DNA from 3 places in the Mesorhizobium sp. WSM4846 genome. Region 3 is predicted to be linked to each of the others. Evidence: predicted binding sites of a transcription regulator. Region 3 holds the regulator's gene; each other region holds the start of a gene.
What was found. Region 3 encodes LexA, which represses DNA repair genes until DNA is damaged. Its sites were predicted from a motif close to TGTTCNNNNTGTGTTCNG; they were not measured.
Positions count from the first base shown of each region.

Region 1: the regulator LexA is predicted to act here: its motif matches at 1,257-1,274, upstream of AC0L15_RS11030 (ATP-dependent helicase).
Region 2: the regulator LexA is predicted to act here: its motif matches at 1,747-1,764, upstream of AC0L15_RS06615 (sel1 repeat family protein).

Region 1 is NZ_JBVVPZ010000009.1:95,847-100,625, forward strand. Features, by position in the region: gene AC0L15_RS11030 (ATP-dependent helicase) at 1-1,216, opposite strand, end outside; gene AC0L15_RS11035 (dienelactone hydrolase family protein) at 1,517-2,422, shown strand; gene AC0L15_RS11040 (EamA family transporter) at 2,423-3,328, opposite strand; gene AC0L15_RS11045 (Lrp/AsnC family transcriptional regulator) at 3,418-3,897, shown strand; gene AC0L15_RS11050 (hypothetical protein) at 4,179-4,376, opposite strand; gene AC0L15_RS11055 (thioesterase family protein) at 4,498-4,779, opposite strand, start outside.
Region 2 is NZ_JBVVPZ010000005.1:27,039-31,817, forward strand. Features, by position in the region: gene AC0L15_RS06610 (branched-chain amino acid ABC transporter substrate-binding protein) at 1-868, opposite strand, end outside; gene AC0L15_RS06615 (sel1 repeat family protein) at 1,334-1,600, opposite strand; gene AC0L15_RS06620 (DUF2147 domain-containing protein) at 2,067-2,411, shown strand; gene AC0L15_RS06625 (hypothetical protein) at 2,617-2,766, shown strand; gene AC0L15_RS06630 (hypothetical protein) at 2,802-2,996, shown strand; gene AC0L15_RS06635 (AMP nucleosidase) at 3,127-4,587, shown strand; gene AC0L15_RS06640 (endonuclease/exonuclease/phosphatase family protein) at 4,706-4,779, shown strand, end outside.
Region 3 is NZ_JBVVPZ010000015.1:13,604-18,382, reverse strand. Features, by position in the region: gene trpC (indole-3-glycerol phosphate synthase TrpC) at 1-77, shown strand, start outside; gene moaC (cyclic pyranopterin monophosphate synthase MoaC) at 144-641, shown strand; gene AC0L15_RS14810 (molybdopterin molybdotransferase MoeA) at 641-1,846, shown strand; gene lexA (transcriptional repressor LexA) at 1,951-2,703, shown strand; gene AC0L15_RS14800 (ComEC/Rec2 family competence protein) at 2,697-4,779, opposite strand, start outside.

The DNA.
Region 1 (4,779 bases), on a different contig from region 3:
CGGTGAACAGCGTCTTGCCGAAGCGGCTTTCATTGTGGGCGATGAGGTGGGAGGCTGTGCCGAGGATGTGCGCGGTAGAGCGGTAGTTGCGTTCCAGCCGGATGATCGTGGCGCCGGGAAAATCCTTGTCGAAGCGCAGGATGTTGTCGACTTCGGCCCCGCGCCAGCCATAGATCGACTGGTCGTCGTCGCCGACGCAGCAGATGTTGACTTTATTCTCGCTCACGGGCTGTTCCGCGCCTGCCGGCGCGGGCCCGACCCCCCTTTTTTGCGCGCCTTCGGCGTCGCGGGAGGGGCCTCGCAACGGCTCGGACGCCCGGTCGGGCTTGCGGCCTTCGGCCGTTCGCAAACCTGTTGATGTTGAAGCTCGTCCGGCATCCGGCCGCTGCGCCAGCAGCCGCAGCCACATGTATTGAGCCGTGTTGGTGTCCTGGTACTCGTCGACGAGGATGTAGCGGAAGCGCTTGTGGTATTCCTTCAGCACGTCCGGATTGGCGCGGAAGATGCGGATCGGGTGGCACAGAAGATCGCCGAAGTCGCAGGCATTCAGCGTCTTCAGCCGCTCCTGATAGGCCTTGTAGAGCTCGCGGCCCTTGCCGTTGGCGAAGGCGCGGGCGTCGCCCTCGGCAATCTCGGCGGGGCCAAGCCCCTTGTTCTTCCAGCCGTCGATCATCTGGGCGAACTGCTTGGCCGGCCAGCGTTTGTCGTCCAGTCCTTCGGCCTGGATGAGCTGCTTGATCAGGCGCACGACGTCGTCGGTGTCGAGAATGGTGAAGTCGGATTTGAGCCCGGCAAGCTCGGCGTGGCGGCGCAGCAGCTTGACACCGATCGAGTGGAAGGTGCCGAGCCACGGCATGCCTTCGACATTGCCTTCGCCGATCAGCAGGCCGATGCGCTGCTTCATCTCGCGCGCCGCCTTGTTGGTGAAGGTGACGGCGAGGATCTGCGAGGGGAAGGCCCTGCCGGTGGCGAGGATGTGGGCGATGCGGGTGGTCAGGACGCGCGTCTTGCCGGTGCCGGCGCCGGCCAGCACCAGAACCGGACCCTCGGTGGTTTCCACCGCCAGCCGCTGCTCGGGGTTGAGCCCGTTCAGATAATCGGGCGCATTGGCATGGCCGCTGCGGGCAGCCATGGCGCGCGCAGCAATGCCCGACGGGGCCACGGGCCGCGCGTTCGGTTCATCAAAAAAAGGCATATCTTCCGAAAAGCCGGACATCTTCCCCGAATGTAGTGATTCGGCAGCGAAAGGCCAGAAGTGTCTCCGTTTTGTTCTCTGTCCAGCCGGGGGAGTTGCAAATCCGATGGCACGCCAGCCATAGCGCCGGCCTGCTCGACAGGCACGGCGGGTCGGAGAAAGTGGGACAGCGCACCAGTCGAACGGTGTCATCCTGGACCAGCCGCCGGTCTGGCGGACCTGTGCTCGCGTCAGCAGCGCCTCACCGATCCGTGACTGGACCGTGCGGGCTTCTACCCTATCTTGCGCGGCGGACATGTTCCCGAAGCCGAGGAGAGCGCCATGACAAAACCGAGCCCTGCCAACCCCGCCGTCAACAGACCCGCCATTACCCAAGCTATGATCGACGCGTATGACGAATACACGCATCTGACGCTCGACCGGCGGCGCTTCATGGAACAATTGACCAGGCTTGCCGGATCAGGTGCGGCGGCCGCCGCAATCGCGCCGCTGCTGGCGGCGAATTCAGCCCGGGCGGCGATAGTTGCCGACGACGATTCACGCGTGACCGGCGAGGACATCAGCTATCCCGGCAGCGGTGGCGAGATGAAGGGCTATCTGGTCAAGCCGGCCGGCCAGTCCGGCAAGCTCGGCACCGTCATCGTCGTGCATGAGAACAGGGGGCTCAACCCGCATATACGCGATGTGACGCGGCGCGTGGCGCTGGAAGGCTTCGTTGCGCTCGCCCCGGATTTCCTGTCGCCGCTCGGCGGCACGCCGGCCGACGAAGACAAGGCGCGCGAGCAGTTTTCCAAGCTCGATCCGGCGCAAACCACTGCCAATGCGGTCGCAACGGTCGCTTTCCTTAGGGGCAGCGAGGATGGCAACGGCAAGGTCGGCGCGGTCGGCTTCTGCTGGGGCGGCGCCACGGTGAACACACTGGCTGCCAATGCGCCGGATCTGGCTGCCGCTGTCGCCTATTACGGCATGCAGCCGAAGGCCGAGGATGTGCCGAAGATCAAGGCGGCGCTGCTGCTGCATTATGCCGGGCTCGACACCCGCATCAATGCCGGTATCGACGCCTTCAGGAAGGAGCTCGATGCAGCCGAAGTCGAGTACACGATCCATGTCTATGAAGGCGCCAATCATGCCTTTAACAATGACACGTCGGCGGCTCGCTACGACAAGAACGCGGCGGACCTCGCCTGGGGCCGGACGATCGCCTTTCTCAAGGAGAAGCTTGCCTGATCAGGCATTTGCCGGTTTGTGAAAAGCGACGCCAGCCACCACCAGCGCGATGCCGATGCAGTCGGTTGGGCTGGGTATCTGGCGGAGCACAATAACGCCGATCAGCGTGGCGGTGACCGGCAGCAACGACAGCATCAGTGCGAAGCTCGGTCGCGGCAGCCGCGACATGGCAAGCTGGTCGCAGATATAGGGGATGACCGACGAGCAGATGCCGACGCCGACGGCGGCGATGAGCAGTGGCGGCGTCGTGAAAGCCGGCAGCGCATCGGTGAAGCCGATCGGCAGCACGATGAGGAAGGCGACCGCCATGGCTGCGCCCAGTCCGGCGATGCCGTCGCCAGCGCCGGCGCGGGCAACGCGATGGCCAAGCATGATGTAGCCGACGAACAGCGCGCCGTTGAGGAAAGCCCAGAACAGGCCAATCGGGTCGCTTGACCATTTGACGTCGATGAGCAGCAAGGTGCCGGTGACGGCAACGGCAAGCGCTGCGAGGTTGCGCGGGCTTCTGACGCCGATCAGCGCAACGCCGATGGTGCCGACGAATTCGATCGCCGCGACCAGCGAGATCGGCAAGCGCTCGAGTGCCAGGTAGAAGGAGCAATTCATCACGCCGAGGCAGGCGCCAAAACCGAGAAGCAGCAGCCATGTCGGCCCGTCGGCGCGGGCGAAGGCCGTCCACGGCCGGGTTAGCGGCGCGAAGACAATGGCGGCCGTGACGATGCGCAGCCAGGCCATGCCGAGCACGCCGACATGCGGGAAAAGCAGCACGGCGAAAGCCGGCCCGAGATAATGAAACACAGCGCTGACACCGAACCAGACATGCGGCGGCAGCGATGTCGCCAGCCTGCCAAACTCAGGGCCGGCGAGGGCAGGGATAGCAGCTGGGGCTTGCGCTTGATCGTCCATAGGATCATTATCGCAGGCAGTTTTACCTGTTTATATGGGTAATGGCCAGCCAAAGAGATAATTTTTTCTCTTAAACAAAGGAGTTTTTCCTGAAACGCGTTCGAAACGAAAATGTTGATCTGGATGCGGCGGATCTGAAAATCCTGTGCCTGCTGGAAAAGGATGCGCGCACCAGCACCGCCGAACTGGCGCGCTCGGTCGGCCTGTCAGCGCCGAGCGTGGCCGAACGCATCAAGCGGCTGCAGGAGAGCGGCGTGATCGAGGCCTACACTGTGCGGATCGACCCGGCCGCGCTCGGCATGAAGCTGTCGGCATGGCTGCGGATCAGGCCGGTGCCCGGGCAGTTGGCTGTGGTCGCCGAGATCATCCGCGACTTGCCGGAAATCGCCCAGTGCGATCGGGTGACCGGCGAGGACTGTTTCATCGCGCTGGCGCATGTCGGTTCGGTGGCCGAGCTCGAACGGGTGATCGACCGCATCATTCCGTTTGCGATGACCAACACCGCAATTATCCAGTCGTCGCCGGTGGTGGCGCGTTCGCCGCTGGCGGCAGTGAAGCACCAGCCCTGATGGTTGAGGTGGTCGCTCGTCAGTACATCATCTTGACTGGAAACGTCGCGCCGCCCCTGATCGCCCTGCCGGGCTTCTCTCCCCGTATAGAGACGGGGGAGAAGAACGCTGTCATCAATGGTTTCGCCAATTTGCGGGCGTTGCTGGAAGAGCGCCGAGGCTGCGGCAAGCTTCCTTCTCCCCGTCACCATACGGGGAGAAGGTGGCGGCAGCCGGATGAGGGGCGGCGCAAACGCACCAGAAAAAGCAATCGAACAACGAACCTACTTTTCCCGCACCGATCAGGCGTGGCCGCGCTTCATCCGTGCTTGCTTCAGGATGGCGCGCCAGCGGATCATGGCGAAAGGGATCGGCTCGTTGTTGTTGGCGATGGTAAAAATTTCATAGTTGAGGTTCTTCAGCGATCGCCAGAAATCGTAGTCGCTGATGCGTGGGTCGGCCGCCAGCCTGTCCGCCTCGACCTTGATATCGGTTTTCATGCAATTTCCCCGAACCGCTTCAGCCCCCGCCGCCAGTATCGCAATGCTGACGGTTCTCGACCGCCGTACTGAGTCGTGCAACGCCTCAATTCGGCTTGTTCACGTTAAAACCTTGGTAAGGTTAACGGCGGTCTGACTGCGGCTCAAGCGTCTTGCGACGAATACCGATCGAACGGCCGGCGCGCTCAGGCATCGGCAGCGCCGCATGGGCGGCGCGCATGACTTCGACCTTGGCCAGGACATCGGCCGGGAAGGGCGCCACCTTCGGTCCGGACATGTCGACATGCAGCGACAATGATTCGGATGTGGCAGCGAGCCAGCCGTCGACATGGCGGATTTCCTGGTAGGCTCTCAGCCGCTTGTCGTCATGGTCGAGCAGCTGGAACGAGACATCGACCTTGTG
Region 2 (4,779 bases), on a different contig from region 3:
CGATGGCCTGCTTGGCTTCGGGCTTCGCCTGCGGATCCGACGGGAAGACGAACATGGTGCCTTCGCCGGCCGGGCCGGCAACCTGCCAGAATTCCGGCGTGGCAATCGAGTCCGGCATGATCAGCTGGAACTTGAAGTCCTGTTCCGCCGACTGGCGCAGGATGAGGCCGGCCTCTGGGTGGTAGCCGCCGAAATAGACCACATCAGCCTTCAGCTCCTTGAGCTTGGTGACAAGCGCCGAATAGTCCTTTTCGCCGGCGTTGATGCCCTCGTAGAGGATCTCGTTGAGGCCGTTCTGGTTCATCGTCGCCTTGACGGCATCGGCCACGCCCTGCCCATAGGCGCTCTTGTCATGCATGATGACGACCTTCTTGCCGGCGTATTTCTTGGCGATCCATGGACCGATGAAGGCGCCCTGCGCATCGTCGCGCGTATAAAGGCGCATGATCGTCGGCCAGCCGGATTTCGCCGCCGCGTCCGTCAGCTCCGGGTTCGACGAAGCCGGACTCATCATCATCGCACCGGCTTCGGCATAGACGGCCGAGGCCGGGATGCTCGAGCCCGAGCAGGCATGGCCATCGATGAACTTGACGCCGTTGGCGACGATGCGGTTGGCGACCGAAACCGCCTGCTTCGGATCGCACTGGTCATCCTGGACGTCGAGCTTGATCTGGCGGCCGTCGACGCCGCCGGCGGCGTTGATCGCGTCGGCCGCGGCTTGCGCGCCCTGCTTGAACTGGTCGCCGATGGTGGCAAGCTGTCCGGTCATCGGTCCGACCACCGAAAAGGTGATGTCTTCGGCGAAGGCAACCGGCGCACTCATCACCAGGCCGACAATGGCCGCGCTCAAAATACCCAACTTTTTCATGGCGATACAACTCCTCCGCTCGCGCGCGGCCGCTCCGGCCGCGCCTCTTCCAGAATAGGTGGGAGAATTTCACCCTTCGCCAAGCCTGTCTTGGCGCATCGGCAGCACTCGATTGGGCCTGCCGCCTTTCTGTTGACCATGATCTTTTTGTAAAAACCGGCTTCCACTTTTTGGGATCATGGTCCGAAAACGCGAAAAGCCGCGCCTGCCTTGTTCCGGCCGGTCGCGGCTTTGTCGATCGAACAATCCCGAACGCTCCCACGCGCGCCCCGAAACCGCTCGCCTTCCCTGTCGTCGCGCAGCTGGGCGTTATCCGGCCTGCCACGTTCTTGTCATTTGTTGGTCCGGCCGTCTTCCCGCGGCCTTGTTCTTGCCGGTCCGGCCGTCTTCGCGCGGCCTTGAAGCATCCCTGTCGGTGATCTCAGTGTCTGATGAACTCCGGGCCTGATGAGCTCAGGCCTAGACTTAGTGCATCGTCATCCATTCGCGGGCTTCGCGCAGCGCCCTGGCGATCTCGACCTTCGACATGGCGGCCGACAGTTCCGAGCGCAGTTCCGCGGCCCGGACCGAGCCCTTGATCGCAGCGATGTTGAACCATTTGTGGGCGGCGACGACATCGGTCTCGCAATCGCGGCCGATCGCATACATCATGCCCAGTTCGAAAAGAATGTCGGCTTGGGCAGTTGCCCCCATGGCGCCGAAGCCGGCTTCAGGCATTTCAAAACGTGCCATTTCAATCCCCTGTTCTAGCCCCTGTCAGGCTCCCGAGAGCTGCCTCGTTCTGTCCCTTGGAAACCCTTGGGGCGGCTGCTCTTTCGATGCTTTCGAGAATGAACCGAAGGCTTGAATCCGTCGTTAAACGGCGTGCTTAATTTGAGGAAAACAAAGCTAAAACAAGAGGTAAACGCCGAAATTCATTAACGATGCAAAGCCAGCAATTGCGCCGGTTTGCGCCAAAATTGATGAAAATTTGCGAGGCGCAAAGCAAGACTCCGCTAACCACGGAAGACAAAGCCAGCATGCCCGGCATTTCTTTTCTCGCCGACCAGACCGCTTCGGGCGGCTGGAAAAATCCTGAAGTCTTCCGCAGCGGCACCGCTTTTGTTTCGTCGGGAGGTGGATTAGCTTACGTTTGCGTAAGAGGCAGACCGGCGGGGGCGCAACAACGCCCGGCCGGATGCCCACAGGGAGGAGAAACATGTTTCGCAAAATCAGCATGGCCCTCGCGGCCACATTGATCATGGCCGGCACGGCTTGGGCCGACCCGATCGAAGGCAACTGGAAAACGCAAGCCGGTTCGACTGCCGCCATCACGGGCGGTGGCGACGCATTTTCCATCACGCTCAAATCTGGCAAGTTTGCCGGCAAGCGCCTCGGTTCGTTCAAGGTGTCCGGCGCCAACAAATATACGGGGACGATAACCGACCCGGAGACCGACAAGACCTATTCCGGCAAGGCCTCGGTCTCAGGCGCTTCGCTCAAGATGAGCGGCTGCGTGCTCGGCGGGCTGATCTGCCGGAGCCAGACCTGGCACAAGCTCTGATCGTTTCGACTGCACCACAATGAAAACGGGGCCGCTAAGGCCCCGTTTTTGTTCGCGCCTCTGTGTTTGCGAACTCCGATCGATCGCGCAGGCTGCGCCTTCCGCGCCCTAACAGTCCAAATTTGAACCGCAGATGAACGCCGGCATCAGAACCGGTTCAGTTGCATCAGGGCATTCTCATGCGTGTCGAAGGAGACACCACGCCATGTTCGCCCGCCGCTTCACCATCGTCTGCCTGCTGATGAGCCTGTTCGGCATGTCGTTCGCCATCCTGGTTGCCGAGGGGCGCTCGGCCCGCAACTGGGACCAGGCCAATTCCTGCCGGTTCGGTTGCCCGAGCCACCTTCGCCATTGACGCCGACAAAAACCCCCAGAGAGAAGCAACAAGCCATGGACCACATCGTCGCCAACGCCCTCAAGACCCTTCGGCTTGTGCCGCGGGCGACGCTCATCCTGATGGTTCTTGCAGCGCCGGTTCTGGCCGTGCCCACGATGCGCGCCGATGTCGGGTCGATGATCGAAGCGCCGGCGCTGAGGAAGACCGGCGTCGGCTTTGTGCTGTTGGTCAGCCTGCGGCGCGGCTAGGCCAATCGGCCTTCATCAAAACCATGCAAAATAAAAAACGACCCTTCGGCCCCCTCCCAACCGCATGGCCAAGCCTCTATATTGGGTCATGGAAAAGCGAATCTACCCCCAAGCCATAGACTCAGTCGTGATGCCGGAGCCGTTTGGCCGGCAGATCTTCAATGATGCAGCAAAGGCCGTCGCGGCCTTGCAGGCCCTCTACGACCGCAACACCAAATTCCTGCGCGATTCGTTTACGGCGCTCGCCGCAGGCGGCGACAACAACAAGCGCTACCGGGCGTTTTATCCGGAGGTCGGCGTCACCACGACTTCGTTCACCCAGATCGACTCGCGGCAGGCTTACGGCCATATGCCGACGCCCGGGCATTTCTCGACCACCATAACCCAGCCCGCCCTTTTCGAACGCTATCTCATCGAACAGCTTCGCCTGATCATGCGCAATCACGGCGTTCCGGTCACAGTTTCGGAATCGACGACGCCCATCCCGCTGCATTTCGCGTTCCTGGAAGGCTCGCATGTCGACGGCGCGGCAGCCGAGCGCATCAGGCGGCCGATCCGTGACCTGTTCGACGTGCCGGATCTCGACGGCACCGACGACCAGATCGCCAACGGCACGTTCGAAGTGGCGTTAGGCGAAGCCAGGCCATTGGCGGCGTTCACAGCGCAACGCATCGACTACTCGCTGCACCGGATGTCGCACTACACGGCGACCAGTCCCCAGCATTTCCAGAATTTCGTGCTGTTCACCAACTACCAGTTCTACATCGACGAATTCGTCGCCCGTGCGCACGATCTGATGGCGAAAGGCGGCGGCGGATACGTCGAATTCGTCGAGCCGGGAAACGTCGTCACCAAGGCTGGACAAAACGCGCCCAGCCATGGCGTGGCGCCGCCACGCCTGCCGCAGATGCCGGCCTATCATCTGAAAAAGCCGAACCATGGCGGCATCACCATGGTCAATATCGGCGTCGGGCCCTCCAACGCCAAGACGATCACCGACCACATAGCGGTGCTCAGGCCGCATGCCTGGGTGATGCTCGGCCATTGCGCCGGCCTGCGCAACACCCAGGCGCTGGGCGACTATGTGCTGGCGCATGCCTATGTGCGGGAAGATCATGTTCTGGACGACGATCTTCCGGTCTGGGTGCCGATCCCGCCGCTGGCCGAAATCCAGGTGGCGCTGCAGGAGGCGGTCGCCGAAGTCACCGGCCTTTCCGGCTATGACCTCAAGCGTATCATGCGCACCGGCACAGTCGCTACCATCGACAACCGCAACTGGGAGTTGCGCGACCAGCGTGGGCCGGTTCAACGGCTGTCGCAATCACGGGCGATCGCGCTCGACATGGAGTCGGCGACGATCGCGGCCAATGGCTTCCGCTTCCGCGTACCCTACGGTACGCTGCTTTGCGTCTCCGACAAGCCCCTGCATGGCGAATTGAAGCTGCCCGGCATGGCGACCGAATTCTACAAGCGGCAAGTGGCACAGCATTTGACCATCGGCATCAGGGCGATGGAAAAGCTGGCCGAGATGCCAATGGAACGGTTGCATTCGCGCAAGCTCAGAAGCTTTTCGGAGACGGCGTTCCAGTAGCACCGCTCGGCCTGCGACCTTGGTAACGGCGCGGCAGGGCATTTCGTAATCTTGCTTTGGGCTGCATTTCTGCCGATAAGCAAAGTAGATGGCACCCGTTCGAGACATGATGGCTTCGATGGCATTCGTCGCAATGCTCGTCTTCTCGGTCGCGCTGGTGGCCGGGTTTTTCGGAACGCTGCATCCGGCCTT
Region 3 (4,779 bases):
TGCTTTTGACGGGCAAGGCGCCCGCCAATGCATCTGCCCGAAAATCGGAATCGATGTTCGGAGAGCATGATGCATAGATATAAAGCGTTAGAATGTACTTTGTGCGTTCAAACGGACGCACGTCGCTCCAGGGTGACCTGACGATGTCGGCCGCCCTCACCCATCTTGGCGCGGAAGGCGAAGCCAATATGGTCGATGTCGGCGACAAGGCGGAGACGACCCGCACGGCAATCGCCGAAGGTCTTGTCTCGATGCGGCCCGAAACGCTGAAAATGATTCTCGACGGCGATGCCAAGAAAGGCGACGTGCTGGGCACGGCGCGCATCGCCGGCATCATGGCGGCCAAGAGGACGCATGAGCTGATCCCGCTCTGCCATCCGCTGCTGTTGACCAAGATATCGGTAGACATCGAACCGGACGCGAAGCTGCCCGGCCTGAAGGTCACGGCGCTGGCCCGCGTCACCGGAAAGACCGGCGTCGAGATGGAAGCGCTGACCGCCGTCTCGGTCGCCTGCCTGACCATCTATGATATGGCCAAGGCGGTCGATCGCGGCATGGCGATCTCCGGCATCAGGCTGGTGGAAAAGACCGGCGGCAAATCCGGCGACTACAAGGCGGATGCCCAGGGGGCAGGCCAATAATGGCGCTGCTTGCGGTCGCCGAGGCGCTCGAGCGCCTGCTTGCGGATGCTGCGCCCTTGCAGGCTGAAAGCGTCGCCCTGATGGACGCCGCCGACCGCGTGCTGGCGGGGCCGCTCATGGCGCTCCGCACCCAGCCGCCATTCAACGCGTCGGCCATGGACGGCTATGCCGTGCGGGCCGACGATGTCGCGTCCGTGCCCGCGAGACTTTCGGTGATCGGCATGGCGCCGGCCGGACGCGGCTTTGCCGGGACAGTCGGCCCGGCGCAGGCCGTGCGCATCTTCACCGGCGCGCCGCTTCCCGCAGGCGCCGACACCATTGTCATCCAGGAGAATGTCCGCGACCTCGGCGGCGGCATGATCGAAGTGACCGCGCCGACGGTTGAAGGCCGCAACATCCGCCGCCTCGGGCTCGATTTCTCGAAGGGCGACTTGCTGCTGGAGAAAGGCCGCCTGCTTGATCCGGCGGCATTGTCGCTGGCGGCGTCGGCCAACCATCAGCAGGTCAGCGTGGTGAAACGGCCGCTGGTCGCCATCATCGCTACCGGCGACGAATTGCTGCCGCCGGGCAGCGACCTTGGCCCCGACCAGATCATCTCCTCCAATGCCTATGGCGTCGCCGCCGCGGCCCGCTTGGTCGGCGCCAGCGCACTCGATCTCGGTATCGCCGCCGACCGCAAGGAGGCGATCGCCGCGCTGGTGACGAAAGCCGTCGACGCAGGCGCCGAAATCATCGTCACGCTGGGCGGCGCCTCGGTCGGTGACCACGACCTCGTCCATGACGTGCTGACCGGTGAAGGCATGGCGCTCGATTTCTGGAAAATCGCCATGCGGCCCGGCAAGCCACTGATGTTCGGGCGGCTGGGCGACATCCGCTGCATCGGCCTGCCCGGCAATCCGGTGGCCAGCCTGGTCTGCACGCAACTCTTTCTGAAGCCGCTGCTGGCGCGGCTCGGCGGCCGCGCTTTTCGCCAGGACATGCGTCAGGCGCGGCTTGGCGCCGCCATGCCGGCCAACGATCTCAGACAGGACTATGTACGCGCGGTGGTGAAGGAAGAAGCCGGCACGCTTGAGGCAACGCCGTTCAGTATCCAGGATTCCTCGATGCTCAGAATGCTGGCCGACGCCAACGGACTGGTCGTGCGCGAGCCATTCGCTCCCGCGGCCGCAGCGGGCACCGCCTGCAGCGTGCTGATGCTACGCTGAACAAAGCGTCAACACATTCATTAAACTTTAAATGGTTGCGGAACACAACTGGAACAGATAGTGTTTGTTCTGGGTTTGTTTTTCTGATTCTGTTGGGGGTCGCGATGCTGACACGCAAACAACATGAACTGCTGATGTTCATCCACGAGCGGCTGAAGGAAAGCGGCATTCCGCCCTCGTTCGACGAGATGAAGGAAGCGCTCGACCTCGCCTCCAAATCGGGGATCCACCGGCTGATCACGGCGCTGGAGGAACGCGGTTTCATTCGCCGCCTGCCCAACCGCGCCCGCGCGCTGGAGGTGCTGCGCCTGCCCGATTCGATCGCGCCGGGCCTCAATGCGGCGCGCAAATTCTCGCCGAGCGTCATTCAAGGCAGCCTTGGGCAAGGCGGCCTTGGACAGGGCGGCCTCGGACGGCAGATCAAGCCGGCGCCTTCGCGCATGCGTGCGGCCGGCAATGACGACGACGTCGTTGCCACTGTCTCCATACCGGTGATGGGCCGCATCGCTGCCGGTGTGCCGATCGACGCCATCCAGCACCAGACGCATTCGATCTCGGTGCCACCGGACATGATCACCGGCGGCACGCACTACGCGCTGGAGGTCAAGGGAGATTCGATGATCGAGGCCGGCATCTTCGACGGCGACACGGTCATCATCCGCAACGCCGACACCGCCCAGCCTGGCGAGATCATTGTCGCTCTGGTCGACGAGGAGGAAGCGACGCTGAAGCGTTTCCGCCGCAAAGGTGCCTCGATCGCACTGGAAGCCGCCAATCCGGCCTACGAGACGCGCATCTTCGGGCCGGACCGGGTCAAGGTGCAGGGCAAGCTCGTCGGACTGATCCGGCGTTACTGAACGGCAGGCTTCCTGGGTTTCTCGGCCCTGCGGTATGGCGGCAGGCCCCTCGCCTCGCGCGAAAACCGCCGCTGCTCATGCCAAGGCCTATATGGCTGTCTGACGGCAAAACGGATTTCTGCGGGCGTCGTCGCCGATAGCGGATCGAAGAAGACGGCGGCACTGCCCATGCGAGCGAGCTGCCGTTTGGTGACGACGAGAACCAGCGGGTTGCGGCAGGGTTTGTAATAGGCTGTGGCATCGTCGATGACGATCAAATCCGCAAAGGCACAGGCCGGCCGCGCGGTTTTACGGTTGTCGGCGAGCGCGATGAGCGCGCCGGACGGATGCCGGGCCAGGCATAGGCCGGCAGTGCAGGTGAAAGGCGCTCCCGGCGGCAGGTCGGCCGGATCGGCGATGTCGAACCGCACATCTCCTTTTTCGAATGTCTCCGGCTCGACGATCGTTGTTGAAACCAGCGCATGTTTCCAGTTGTCGGTGGTGAATTCGTTCGAACGCACCCGGTTGACGGCAAGTTCGCCGCCGCCGATCGGCAGTGCCACCAGATGCGCATCCTCCGAGATCAGCACGTCGGGGGTGCGCGTCTCGGAAATCGTCAGCAGGCCGGCGAGCGCAAAGGGAAGTGCCGCAAGCCGCAGCCACGTCGTCGCCATCGTGGATATGACCAGGGCGACCGTCACCAGCAGAACCGATTGCAACGAAATCAGGCCGACTGCATCGACCGGCGAACGCTCCGAGATCCATCCCGAAATTGCAATCATCGCCGTCAGGCCCTTGCCCATCATGTAGAGGAAAGGGCCGTCGAGGCCGAAAGGCATTGCCAAGGCGCTGAGGACGGCCAGGAACATGACGATCGTGACGATCGGCATGACCGCCAGATTGGCGAACAGGCTGAGCGGCGAGACGCGCTGGAAGTGCCAGATGGCGAAGAGCGCGGTGGCGCTGCCGGCAATGATGGAGGTCATTGCGATGGTGCCTGCCCCAGCGACGAGCTTGCGCGTGACGAAAGCGGCCGGTGACCGTCGCTGTCGCGGCGCCTTGGCCTTGTCGGCACGAAAGTCGGACCAACTGGCATAGGCGCCCACGAGAGCCGCAGTCGCAGCGAAGGACATCTGGAAGCTTGGGCCGACCACCTCGTGCGGCGACACGACGATGACGGCGATGGCCGAAATCGCCAGGTTGCGCATGGTGAGTGCCGCCCGGTCGAACAGCACGGCGACAAGCATTACCGCCAGCATGATGAAGCTGCGTTCAGCCGCGACCACGATACCGGAGAAAATCAGATAGGCAGCGATGGAGACGAGTGCGGCAGCAGCCGCATATTTCTTGACCGGCCGGCGCGACGAAAAGTCGGGAAACAGCGCAAAGGCGCTGCGCAGCAATCCCATGACGGTGCCGGCGACAAGCGCCATGTGCAGGCCGGAAATGGAGATGATGTGGTAGATGCCGGTGCGCCGCATCGATTCGTTTATCTCTTCGGGGATGCCGGCACGCACGCCGACGATCAGCGCAGCGGCAATCTCCCCCTCGGCACCACCGATGCTGTCCCTGATATGGTCGGCGATGGTTTCGCGTGCCTTCTCGATCGACGAAGAAAGGCGTGCGGTTAACGGTGCATCTTCGGAGACGACGATCTTTGGACTGCCGAGGAAAAAGCCACTGGCACCGATACCGGCGAAATAGCTGTCAAAGGAAAAGTCAAAGCTGTCCGGTCTGACCGGGCCAGTCGGAGGCAGAAGCCTCACATAGCCGGTTGCCACCGAGCCTGCGGTCATCTCAGCGGGAATCTTGCGTGCCGACATCCTGACACGTTCGGGTGCATAACGCAGTGTCGGCCGGGCGGTCGACATCACGTCGATGGTCAGCCTGATCCGGCCGTTTGCCATCTGGTCGAGCCTGACGACACGGCCGGTCAGCCGGGTCTGGATTTCCGAACCGAGCATCTTCGTTCCGGCGCGCCAGGTTTCAACCTTGGCGGCGAGCACACCAAGCGCGCACAGCAACGCTGCCATGCAGCACAGGTGCGTTTTGCGGCGTGAGCGCGTGACGGCCGCACACAATGCCGTGAGGACCACG